DNA from 3 places in the uncultured Zhongshania sp. genome. Region 1 is predicted to be linked to each of the others. Evidence: predicted binding sites of a transcription regulator. Region 1 holds the regulator's gene; each other region holds the start of a gene.
The links. The regulator PhoB, encoded in region 1, activates phosphate uptake and scavenging genes when phosphate is short. The targets are predictions, from matches to a motif close to TGTCATAAANNTGTAACA.
Positions count from the first base shown of each region.

Region 2: the regulator PhoB is predicted to act here: its motif matches at 1,897-1,914, upstream of AAC007_RS05300 (UDP-2,3-diacylglucosamine diphosphatase).
Region 3: the regulator PhoB is predicted to act here: its motif matches at 2,266-2,283, upstream of ppk1 (polyphosphate kinase 1).

Region 1 covers NZ_CAXBHN010000002.1:169,743-173,794, reverse strand. The annotation lists gene AAC007_RS03115 (NfeD family protein) at 15-488, shown strand; gene AAC007_RS03110 (stomatin-like protein) at 533-1,381, shown strand; gene purU (formyltetrahydrofolate deformylase) at 1,390-2,244, shown strand; gene phoB (phosphate regulon transcriptional regulator PhoB) at 2,330-3,037, shown strand; gene phoR (phosphate regulon sensor histidine kinase PhoR) at 3,051-4,052, shown strand, end outside.
Region 2 covers NZ_CAXBHN010000003.1:172,061-176,112, reverse strand. The annotation lists gene AAC007_RS05310 (cobyrinate a,c-diamide synthase) at 1-1,215, shown strand, start outside; gene AAC007_RS05305 (hypothetical protein) at 1,287-1,772, opposite strand; gene AAC007_RS05300 (UDP-2,3-diacylglucosamine diphosphatase) at 1,977-2,801, shown strand; gene AAC007_RS05295 (lysophospholipid acyltransferase family protein) at 2,820-4,052, shown strand, end outside.
Region 3 covers NZ_CAXBHN010000037.1:5,137-9,188, forward strand. The annotation lists gene AAC007_RS17125 (methyltransferase domain-containing protein) at 1-73, shown strand, start outside; gene ppk1 (polyphosphate kinase 1) at 77-2,206, opposite strand; gene ppx (exopolyphosphatase) at 2,350-3,849, shown strand; RNA gene ssrA (transfer-messenger RNA) at 3,901-4,052, shown strand, end outside.

The DNA of each region.
Region 1 (4,052 bases):
TAAAGGGGTACAAAATGGAGTGGTTAAATACCAATATTGCGTATTGGCACTGGATGGTTTTTGGCATGCTGTTGGTGGCAAGTGAGATTTTTATCCCCAGTTTCGTGATGATCTGGTTTGGCGCTAGCGCCATTGCGGTAGGCCTAATTTTAGCCGCGATTGACATGCCGTTTAGCGTCCAGTTGCTGGTGTGGTTACTCATGTCGGTGATCGATTTGGCGGTGTGGTTTAAGTTTGTTCACCCCAAGATGAAAAACAAATCTTTGTCGGGTATGTCACGCGAGCAGGTGGTAGGGCAGGAAGCCATGGTAATAAAGCTGGGGGCAGAATTTGGTCACGGCACCTTGCGATTTTCCATACCGATATTGGGCAGCGACGAATGGGAGTTTATATGTCGCGACCCCGTATCTGTAGGTGATCGGGTAGCGGTTGAAGATGTGTCTGGCAATTCACTGATTGTCAAACTGGCTTTAGGGCAGGCGCACTAAGCAATTTATTGGAAATGGTATTACGTCATTAAAGGAGATGGGCGATGGATGGCTTAGCAGTGGTAGTCGCGTTGGCGATTTTGGTAGTGGTGACCTTAGCGAAGGGTGTTCGCACCGTGCCACAGGGTTACAAACACATTGTGCAGCGTTTAGGTAAGTATCATGTCACATTGAATCCCGGTTTGAATTTTATTATCCCCTACATTGATGCGGTAGCCTACAAGCTCACCACCAAAGATATAGTACTGGATATCCCCTCGCAGGAGGTCATCACCGAAGACAATGCGGTCATCATTGCAAACGCTGTTGCTTATATAAACATCGTCTCACCCGAAAAAGCGGTTTATGGCGTAGAAAATTATACCTTTGCCATTCAGAATTTAGTGCAAACCGCATTGCGTTCTATTGTTGGTGAAATGGCGCTGGATTCGGCCCTATCGTCACGGGATCAAATTAAAGCCAAGTTGAAAGCAGCGATATCAGCCGATATCGCTGACTGGGGCATCACCTTAAAGACTGTAGAAATACAGGACATAAATCCCTCCATGACCATGCAGCAGGCAATGGAAGAGCAAGCTGCAGCAGAGCGTCAGCGACGTGCTGCCGTGACTAAAGCCGAAGGTGAAAAACAGGCTGCGATTCTGGAGGCGGATGGTCGCTTAGAGGCATCTCGTCGCGATGCGGAGGCGCAGGTAGTGTTAGCCAAAGCCAGCGGCGAGGCAATTACCCTGGTGTCGGAAGCGGTTGGCGACCAGGATTTGCCAGTTTTGTATCTTTTAGGCGAGAAATACGCGGACGCCTTAGTGAAACTATCAACCTCAAACAATGCTAAAACAGTCGTATTGCCTGCAGATTTGCCACAGGCCTTGCGCGGAATTTTGAATAAGGTTTAAACATCTTCATGAATCATACATTTCGATTGGTAATCAGTTGCCCAGATCGGGTGGGTATTGTTGCGCGAGTAAGTCAGTTTGTAGCGGATCAAGGCGGCTGGCTTACGGAGGCTAACTATCATGCTGATGCTGAGAATAATTGGTTTTTTATGCGCAATGAAATCCGCGCCGATTCTCTGCAGATGGGGGCGGAGGCTGTTCGCGCCGCCTTTGCCCCGATCGCAGACGAATACGGTATGCGCTGGGAGTTGGTGGATTCGTCGGTAAAACGCAAAGTTGTCATATTGGCGAGTCATGCCTCGCACTGTATTGCAGATATTTTACACCGCTGGCATAGCGGTGAGCTGGATTGTGACATTCCCTGTGTCATCTCTAATCACGAGAATTTGCGTAGCATGGTGGAGTGGCACGGTATTCCCTTTGAATACGTCGCTATTGACCCCCAAAACAAGGCGCCGGCACACGCGCGCATTATGGAACTTACTGGCGAGTATCAAGCAGATTGCGTGGTGCTCGCGCGCTATATGCAGATTATTCAACCTGAATTTTGCCGAGCTTACACGGGGCGAATGATCAATATCCACCATAGCTTTTTGCCGTCATTCATTGGCGCAAACCCTTACCAGAAAGCGTTTGATCGAGGTGTGAAGCTGATTGGCGCAACCAGTCATTACGTGACGGAGCACCTTGATGAAGGGCCGATAATCGAACAAGATGTTATTCGCGTGTCGCATCGCTACAGCAAGGACGATCTTGTTCGGCTGGGTAAAGATGTCGAAAAGTCTGTGCTCGCGAGGGCGTTGCGAAATCATTTAGAAGACCGGGTGCTAGTGCTCGGGAATAAGACGGTAGTGTTTGATTAATCTAGATAAACGGGCACTGTCATAAAATTGTCACCAAATGTCGTTTTAATGCTGCTTACAAATATTGTTAAAAAAGGGTAGAGGGATGACTGCAACCACCATACTGATTGTCGACGACGAGGCCGCCATACGGGAAATGATCCGCGTTGGGCTAGAACTTGCCGGCTACGAGTGCCTGGAGGCAAGCAATGCACAGGACGCTCACGGTATTATTGTTGATCAGCGCCCCGATTTGGTCTTGCTAGACTGGATGATGCCGGTCACAAGCGGTATAGAGTTGTTGCGACGCTTGCGCAGAGATGAGCTCACCCGCGACTTGCTCGTTATCATGCTAACGGCGAAAGACGATGAAGATAATCGTGTGCAGGGCTTGGATGTCGGCGCAGACGATTACATTACCAAGCCCTTTTCCTCCCGTGAGTTGATGGCGCGGATTAAGGCGATTATGCGCCGGTCTACCACCCGTGAGCAGGAAGAAAGTATTGAAGTCGGCGGTTTAAAATTGGATCCCGCTAGTCATCGCGTTTTTGTCGACACTCAGCCCTTAGATATGGGGCCGACAGAATTTAAACTACTTAAGTTTTTTATGACCCACCAAGAGCGTGCCTACAGCCGTGGTCAGTTACTTGACCAAGTCTGGGGCAGCAATGTCTACGTCGAAGAACGCACGGTAGACGTGCATATTCGTCGCCTCCGCAAAGCCCTGCAAACTGATCAACGAGACTGTGGTTTGCTGATCCAGACGGTACGTGGCACCGGTTATCGTTTTTCGACGACAGGTGTTTGCGCTTAGCGCACATGAATTAATGCGCTATTACAATTGGAAAACGGAATTATTGCGCATTGGCCTACTGCTGACGGCGGTAGCGGCTGTTTGTGCAATTTTTGATTTGGGTTTGTGGCCTTTATTTATCGCAGCGCTGTTGGTTTGTGCTTGGTTGCTACGCAACTTGCAGCACTTGTCAGATTGGCTTTACAGCGGCGTTGATAAAGAGCCTCCGGAGGCATCGGGAATGTGGGGGCAGGTTTTTGATGTCATTTATGACATGCAGCGTGAGACCACGCAGAATAGCGCCAAATTACAGGCGATGATCGACTATCTTCACTCTTCATTCGCCTCGATGTCAGATGCCGTTGTGATGCTAGATCCCGTGGGTAATATTGAATGGTGTAATGCCTCAGCCCACGACTTACTCGGTTTACGACAGTCTGACGACACCGGTCGGCAACTGATCAACCTAATTCGAAGTCCGGCTTTTTTGCGCTATTTCGAAGCGGAGCGTTATCAGACACCACTTGAGATGACGTCGCCAGTGAATGGCGGTTTAAGTTTGAGCGTTAGTGTGAACTTCTTCGGCCAGCGCAATCGATTGCTTTTTGCCCGTGATGTCACCAGAACCCACCGCTTGGAAAAAATGCGCAAAGATTTTGTTGCCAATGTTTCCCACGAACTTCGCACGCCGCTAACCGTGATAAATGGCTACCTCGAAACGTTTTCAGAACACGGCGGTGATAACCCGCGCTGGGATCGTGCAGTAAGCCAGATGCTTCAGCAATCACGCCGTATGCATATGCTGATTCAGGATCTTATGCTGTTGTCGCGCTTAGAGGCGGTTCCCAAAGCCGGCGATGATACCGTTATAAGCTTGCGGTCTTTGATGGAGATGATTAGAGAGGAGTGCGGCTCCGCGGCGAAAGGTCCGCGTCGTATTGTGATTGAATGTGACGATACGATTTCAATCCGTGGAAATGCCAATGAGTTGCGCAGTGCGTTTTCTAATTTAGCGATCAATGCCGCTCGGTATACC
Region 2 (4,052 bases), on a different contig from region 1:
GGGCGTCAGGTTCGCATTTTCAAAATGGGGCCGGATTATCTTGACCCGCAAATTCTAGAGCAAGCCTCTGGCCACCCCGTCGTGCAATTAGACTTGTGGATGGCGGGGGAGGACTACTGTCGCGATCAGTTTTATCAGGCAGCTGAAACTGCTGATTTAATTTTAGTCGAAGGCGCGATGGGGATGTTTGACGGCGAGCCGTCTAGTGCGGATTTAGCCGCGACGTTTAATATTCCAGTGGCATTGCTGATGGATGTTAAGGGCATGGCGCAGACCGCCGCCGCCCTTGCAACAGGATTGGCGAATTATCGCTATGATGTCCGTGTGCTTGGCTTGATCGCAAATAACTGCGCTTCTGATCGGCACCGTCAACTGATAGCAGATGCTTTGCCCGCACATTTACCTTTATTGGCAACAATGAGTCGTGACCCTGAAATTAGTTTGCCGGAGCGTCATTTAGGTTTGGTGCAAGCGAGTGAAGTGCGCGACGAACTAGAGGAATGTTTTAATAAAGCAGCGGCAATGATTGCTCAGGGTGCGCTTGCCACATTGCCCGCGCCGGTGGAGTTCAGCTCTCGTGAACTGCCAGTTGTTGCACCGCTACTTTTGGGGCAGCGCATTGCCATTGCGCGTGACGATGCCTTTAGTTTTATTTACGCCGCCAATCTGCAAATGCTGAAAGATATGGGTGCGGAGTTGATGTATTTTTCCCCTTTGCAGGATCAGCAATTACCAGACGCAGATGTGTTGTGGTTGCCAGGTGGCTACCCCGAATTACACGCCAGCGCCCTGGCTGAGAACGGTGCGATGCGATCGCAAATCCGCGATTTTTATTTGGCGGATAAGGTTATTTTGGCGGAGTGCGGTGGTTTTATGTATTGCCTAGAAAGCCTGCGTGATCTGAGTGGAAATAGCTTTGAGATGCTCGGGCTGTTGAGCGGTCAAGCGGCGATGCGAGATCGCGGTGGTTGTCAAGGAATGCAAACCGCGGTGTTGCCCGAGGGAGATATTCGCGCCCACGCCCATCATCGTTCCGCATCTAATAATACGCCGGATCCGATTGGCTGTGGTCGCCGACAGCGCCATCCAGCGCCGGGCGAAGAAATTTACCGCAGCCGTGGTTTGACCGCGTCGTACTTACATTTATTTTTTCCGTCTAATCCCACCGCGATAGCCACCTTATTTAATTCAAAGCGTAAACCTGAATCCGCGTGATTTCTCTGGCTGCGCAAATATAGGGTCAGGCTGGTTTGTTGAGCATCTCATCGCACCAGCCTGTATTCGGTTTAGTTTTGATTTATTTTGCTACCCTTTAGCGAGGTATTTGTCGGGCTCTTAACAATAATATCTGAAGAGCCCCGTATGTCTAATACAGTACCTGAGATGATGATGTTGCCATTCTTCTTCATAGTGATCGAAGATTGTCCACTTTGCAGGGTAAGTTCATCGCCTGAATTTATGACCAGCTTTTTAGCCGTTGCCATCGTTAAATCGCGCCGAGAATTGATGCTTAAACTGCCGCCATTGTCTTGCAGGCTCGGGCTTGCGACACCGCGCTCAACCTGCATATCTGAAACCACCCGAAGTGTGCCATCGGCTTCCCTTTGTATAATACTTTTAAGTGCATCGAGTTCCTTGCGAAGCTGGATAATTTGCTTTTGGAGATCATCGTCTCTTGCGCTGCTGGAAGTATCAGCTGCTACGGCAGCACTTGCCATTGTTACGCTCAAGCCAAAGCCTATGACGAGTATTAATCCTTTAACGGTAGTCATTATTTTCTTCTCGCTGTGTGTGGTATCTGTTGATGGGCTTCATATATTTGCCAGTGGATGATTCTAGACTTGCTGTCTGAATCATAGATGAACGGCGACGGTTTGGTAGCGTCCCAGATAAAATTGTCATAAATCTGTCTTCAAAAAGCCCTCTGTTTGTCACTTTTAAGTCCTAATCTTGCCACAAATGCATAAAGAGGATGCATGAGCGTGGAAACAAGGAATAGATACAAAACGATTTGGCTATCCGATATTCATCTCGGCTTTAAAGATTGTCGAGCTGACTACCTTCTCAATTTTCTCAACAGTGTTGAATGCGAGACGCTTTATCTTGTTGGTGATGTTGTAGATCTATGGGCGCTCAAGCGCACCTTTCACTGGCCAGCAAGCCACTATGATGTGGTTAGAGCTTTGTTTGCCAAAGCCAGTGAGGGCACGCGGGTTGTCTATATTCCCGGTAACCACGACGAGCCGATGCGCGATTATGTTGGCCACATCCTCGGTCCTATTGAAATCAAGCGCGAGGCAATCCATACCACGGTAAGCGGTAAACGCTTATTGATGTTCCATGGCGACTGTCTAGACGAGCATATCTTACTAAGCAAATGGGAGAATCTTATTGGTGACGCTGCCTATGATTTTCTGTTGTTTTTAAATCGCTGGGCTAATTTTTTCCGTCGCCGTTTTGGGCGCAATTACTGGTCGCTGGCTACGTACATAAAACAACGTATTCCCAACGCTCGGCAGGTCATTACCGTGTTTGAAGATGCGGCAGTTAAAGAGGCCGCGCGACGAGGTCTCGATGGTGTTATATGCGGGCATATACATCAGCCCGCCTTAAAGAAAATAAAAGGTCTGTTGTACTGCAACGACGGTGATTGGATTGAAAACTGTACCTTGTTGGGTGAAACCCACGAAGGAAATTTAGAATTGGTGCAGTGGACGGAACATCAAACCTTATTGCAAAGCATGACAGGCAATGGCGGCCCGGTGAAAGCGGAAATTCTCCCGCTGCGGCGTGCTGGGTAATAATCAGGAGTAAATATCATGATTTCCGTTGATGCTGTGATTGATGAGCAATTCCCTAAAATTTCCAAGGGCAATCCGCGTATAAGGCGAACGCTGTCAGCCCTATTAAAATATCTTTTTCACGAGGCGGAATTTAAGCAGTTTGAAAAAGATTTCCCCTATGTTCAGGGCTTGGACTTTATTGAAAAAGGACTGGATTATTTTGATTTTGGCTACGCAGTAAGCGCGTTAGATAAAGAGCGTATTCCCGTTAGCGGCAGAGTTGTCATCATTTCGAACCATCCCATTGGCAGTCTCGATGGTCTCGCTTTGCTCAAGTTGGTGTCGGAAGTACGCGGCGACGTTAAAGTCATTGCGAACGAGTTGCTATATGCCATCAAGCCGCTGCGGTCATTGCTGCTTCCCGTCGACAATATGAGCGGTAAGCGCAATCGCAAAGAAAATTTGCAGGCAATTCACAGTCATCTGAGCGGCGAAGGTGCGGTTATTATTTTTCCCGCTGGCGAGGTTTCTCGTTTTAGTCCGGCGGGTATTCGCGATGGTCGTTGGCGCAATGGATTTATTAAATTTGCGAGTAAAGCTAAGGCGCCTATTTTGCCTGTGCATATCAATGCGCGAAATTCGGTATTCTTCTATGCCCTGTCATTGCTTGCGAAACCGCTGTCGACCCTGTGGCTTATTAGGGAGATGTTCAAACAGAATAATCGCACCGTACGGGTGACTATTGGGCCTGCGATAGAGGCGGATGTATACGAAAAGTTACCATTGACCGCACCAGCTAAAGTACGTTTGTTTAAAAAACATATCTATAAACTCGGTCGAAGAAAACGCGGTGGTGAACCCTGTTTTATGCCGGTTGCGCAGGCAGTAGCTCACCCAGAGGATCGTCAGGAGTTGCGGCGCGCTATTCGCAAGTGTGATCATTTAGGCAGCACCCGTGACGGCATGGAAATTTATTGCTATCAGTACAGTGGTGACTGCACGGTGATGCGTGAAATTGGCCGTCTTCGTGAAGTGAGTTTTCGGGCGGTGGGTGAAGGTACCGGCCGCCGTCGCGACGTAGATGCATTTGATGCCTACTATGATCACATCGTGCTTTGGGACGAGAATCAACTCGAATTGGTCGGCGCTTATCGCTTAAAGCGCGTGACGGATTTAGCTGACGGCCAAACCCTGTACAGCGAATCGCTTTTCGAATATCAGATACCTTATGCTGAAGAGTATTTCGAGTGCGGAGCAGAGTTAGGGCGC
Region 3 (4,052 bases), on a different contig from region 1:
GGCGACGCTAATTTCACGTGAAATCAGCAGCCCCACCGAAATGAGCGGCGAGCTGCTGATAATTAACCAGTAAGGCCTATTTCTTCGCCTTCGACTTAGCGGCTTTTATCTTAGCTTTTGAGCGGTATTCCAGCTTTGCCATTCGCGGCAACTTCCCTGTACTCAAAAATTTATGCGTCAATAACTGAGAGCGAATTTTCGCTGCACTCGCCTTGCGCGGCCGAAACGAGTTGCTTTGCGCCGCATCAATAATTCGCGCCTTCACATTATCGGCCCACTGTAAATCAATAATAGACTGCAAGGTTTGCTGCAGCGGCTTGCTGTAGATCGGGCAAGTCACCTCCACCCTAAAGTCGATATTGCGCGTCATCAAATCCGCCGACGATATAAAATAACGCGGTTCACCGTTATTGCGGAAAATATACACACGGGGATGTTCCAAAAAGCCATCGACAATACTAATCGCTTCAATATTGTCGCTCAGCCCCTTAACACCTGGCACCAGCGAACACATGCCACGCACAATCAGACGCACCGACACACCCGCCGTACTGGCTTCATATAATTTATCGATTAATTCGCGATCGACCAAATTATTGCACTTCAGTGTAATCCCGCATTCACGGCCTTTTTTAGCATTGTGAATTTCTGTCTCAACCAAGCCCAGCAGACGTTCACGACTATTTAGCGGAGACACACCCAGATGCTGAAATTCATGACGCTTGTAGTTGTAGGCAATAAAATCGAAGACCTTCGCCACCTCATCGCCAATGGCTTGATCATACGTCAGTAGACTAAAATCGGTGTAAACCGTGGCGGTCTTCTCATTAAAATTACCCGTGCCGATATGAGAGTAAAACTTTTGAACGCTGCCCTCCTGACGCACAATCGAAATCAATTTGCTGTGCACCTTCAGTCCCGGCACACCCAAAATCACATTCACACCACCGTCGGTAAGACGCTGAGATAACGCGATATTGGCCTCTTCATCGAAGCGAGCCTGCAACTCAACCACCACGGTCACTTCTTTGTGGTTAGCGACCGCATTTAATAAGGCGTCCACCACATGAGAATTAGACGCCACCCGATACAAACTGGCCTTTATACTTTTTACTGCAGGGTCAATCGCCGCAGTCTTGAGCAAGTCGGTTAAATAATTAAAGCTGTGGTAGGGGTAATGAAGCAGAATATCCTGCTGGCGCAAACACGCCAGAATATTTGCGGCCTGATCAATCGCCGGCACAGGAATGACCGGCAGCGGCTTATTATCTAAATACGCGGGCCCCAGGTTCGGGAAGCGCATAAAGTCCTTGGAATTATGATAGCGGCCGCCTGGAATCATAGAGTCTAACCGGCCCAAGCCCAATCGCTTAACGAGATATTCCAGCAAGTCATTCGGCATCGCGCTGTCGTATACAAAACGAACCGGGTCGCCTTTCTTACGACGCTTTAAACTCTGGGTCATTTTTTCAACGAAGGTGTGCGTTACTTCCTCACCCAGCTCCAGATCCGCATCACGGGTTAACTTTATGGTGTAGGCCGCGGTCTCATCCATCGGGAAAATCCCGCGGAAAACCTCCGGCAGACACACTCGAATCATATTTTCCAAAGCAATGAGCACCTTGCCACGCTTGCCCTTGCGACCGGGAATGCGGATGAAGCGATCCAGGCGAGTCGTCGGAATTTCAAGCAGGGCAAAACGGGTTTGCTGCTCACTACTCAGCTTAATCGCCAAGTAGATAGACGCGTCATTTAGTTCGGGAATGGGATTGGCGTCATCGAGAATAATCGGAACCAACTCTTGCTGAATGTGCGAATGAAAATAGCTGCGCACAAACTTAGTTTGGGGCTCGTCCAGCTGACGTTCATTTATCAAGTAGATCTTGCGGCGCCGCAGCTCTTTCAAATTTTCACGGTACATCGCGTCAAAGCGTTGCTGTAACTTCATCACCTTCTGGCGAATTTCTTCTAGCAAGACTTTGAACTCTTCTTGCTTAGATGGCGGCGAAAATGCGGCTAAGCGCCGAACATCGGCAACCCGCACCCGAAAAAATTCATCTAGATTGTTTGAGAAAATCCCCAAATACCGAATGCGCTGAATTACCGGCACATCAGGATCAGCGGCCTCCTGCAAGACCCGCTCATTAAACGAAAGCCAACTCAGCTCTTTAGCAACCCACGCCGTCACTTCGCTCTGCCCGCTCATTACCCGCCCTTCCACTTAAAAGTGTCATAAAAACAACACATCAGCTTAATAAAAAATCATGTCACTAATATGACACATATAAGCAGTCGATTTTGGCCTGCCCAGCCGATACACTAAACCTTCACCAAGGAAATATTATTACAATGGCCCAAAATAGCGACTCCTACGCTGCCCTCGACCTGGGCTCAAACAGCTTTCACCTGCTCATTGCCAGTTTTCATGACGACAAACTCCGCGTCATAGATCGCCACAAAGACATGGTTAGACTTGCCGCTGGCCTGGACGACGATGGTCGCCTCAGCGACGCCGCTCAAGAGCGCGCCCTAGAAAGCTTAACAAAAATGGCGGACCGCTTGCGCGGTGTGCCACGCCGGCAAATTCGCATCGTAGGTACCAACACCCTCCGCGCCGCCAGCAATGCCAACGAATTTATGGCAAAGGCCGAAGCCGTACTCGGACTGCCCATCAATATTATCTCCGGCACCGAAGAGGCCCGCTTAGTTTACCTAGGCGTCGCCAACGACTTCGCACCGGAAAAACAACGCCGGCTTGTCCTCGATATTGGCGGAGGCTCTACCGAGCTCGTCATTGGCACCAACACGCCACGTCAACTAGAAAGCCTGCCAATGGGCTGCGTTAGCTTCAGCATGCGCTACTTTAAAAACGGTGACATCAGCGAAAAAGCCTTCAAAAAAGCCGTCAACGCCGCACGCCAAATGATCGGTCCCTACGTAGAGCCCTTTCGCGCGCAGTGGGATGAAGCCGTCGGCTCGTCGGGCACTATCCGCAGCATCGGCAAAATTCTCGCAGAACAACAATTCAGCGAAGCCGGCTACATCTCCGCTGACGGCCTGGAAAAGCTCAAAGACCAGGTACTAGCAACTGACAACAGCCGCAACCTAAATATCCCCGGCTTAAGCGACGATCGCAAAGACGTGTTTGTCGGCGGCTTCGCGGTGCTCTATGCACTATTTCAAGAACTCGACATGCAAGGCCTACACGTTTCAGCCTACGCGATTCGGGAAGGCATCATCCACGACCTCGCCGGTCGCCTTCACCACCGCGACAAACGCGAAGACACCATCAAACAATTTATCATTCAATACGGCATAGACGGCCCGCAGGGCAACCGCATTGCCGACTTGTGCTCACGCTTCCTGCCCGCGGTGGCAAATCACATCAGCACGACGGAATCAGAAGCAGATGCCCTGTTGCGCTGGGCCGCCCAACTTCACGAGCTCGGCCTGGCCATCGCCCACGGTGGCTACCACAAACACGGTGCCTACATTCTTGGCAACGCCGATATGCCGGGATTTTCCCGTCAAGAACAAGCGCGACTCAGCTTTTTAGTCGCCAACCATCGCCGCAAACCCAAACAACTCAACACCGCAACTTACGGTGTCACTGCTGATTGGCCGCTGGTCTGTGTACTCCGCCTCGCCTGTATTTTTTATCGACGCCGACAACCCAAAAAACTGCCTGAGGAAATCAATCTAAGCAGCAGTGGCCCAGACGAACTATCGCTTTCAATCCCCGAAGATTGGCTCAACATAAATCCGCTTATTGCCGCCGATCTTGAAGACGAAGCCGAGCTTCTCAATAAGTCGCTCAACATCAAACTACGTATAGAACGCAAAAACTAAGTCGGCAACTCACTGGCCGCAAGCAACGCAAAGCGTTACACTTAGCGATCTGGGGCCGATTTGGATTCGACGCCGGTTACAACGCTCTGAGGTGCATGCCGTGATGACAGCCAATCACGTAAATCCAAAGCTGTAAACCTAATAGTTGCCAACGACGACAACTACGCTCTAGCCGCTTAAACCCCGGTTAGCGGTCGCTACCA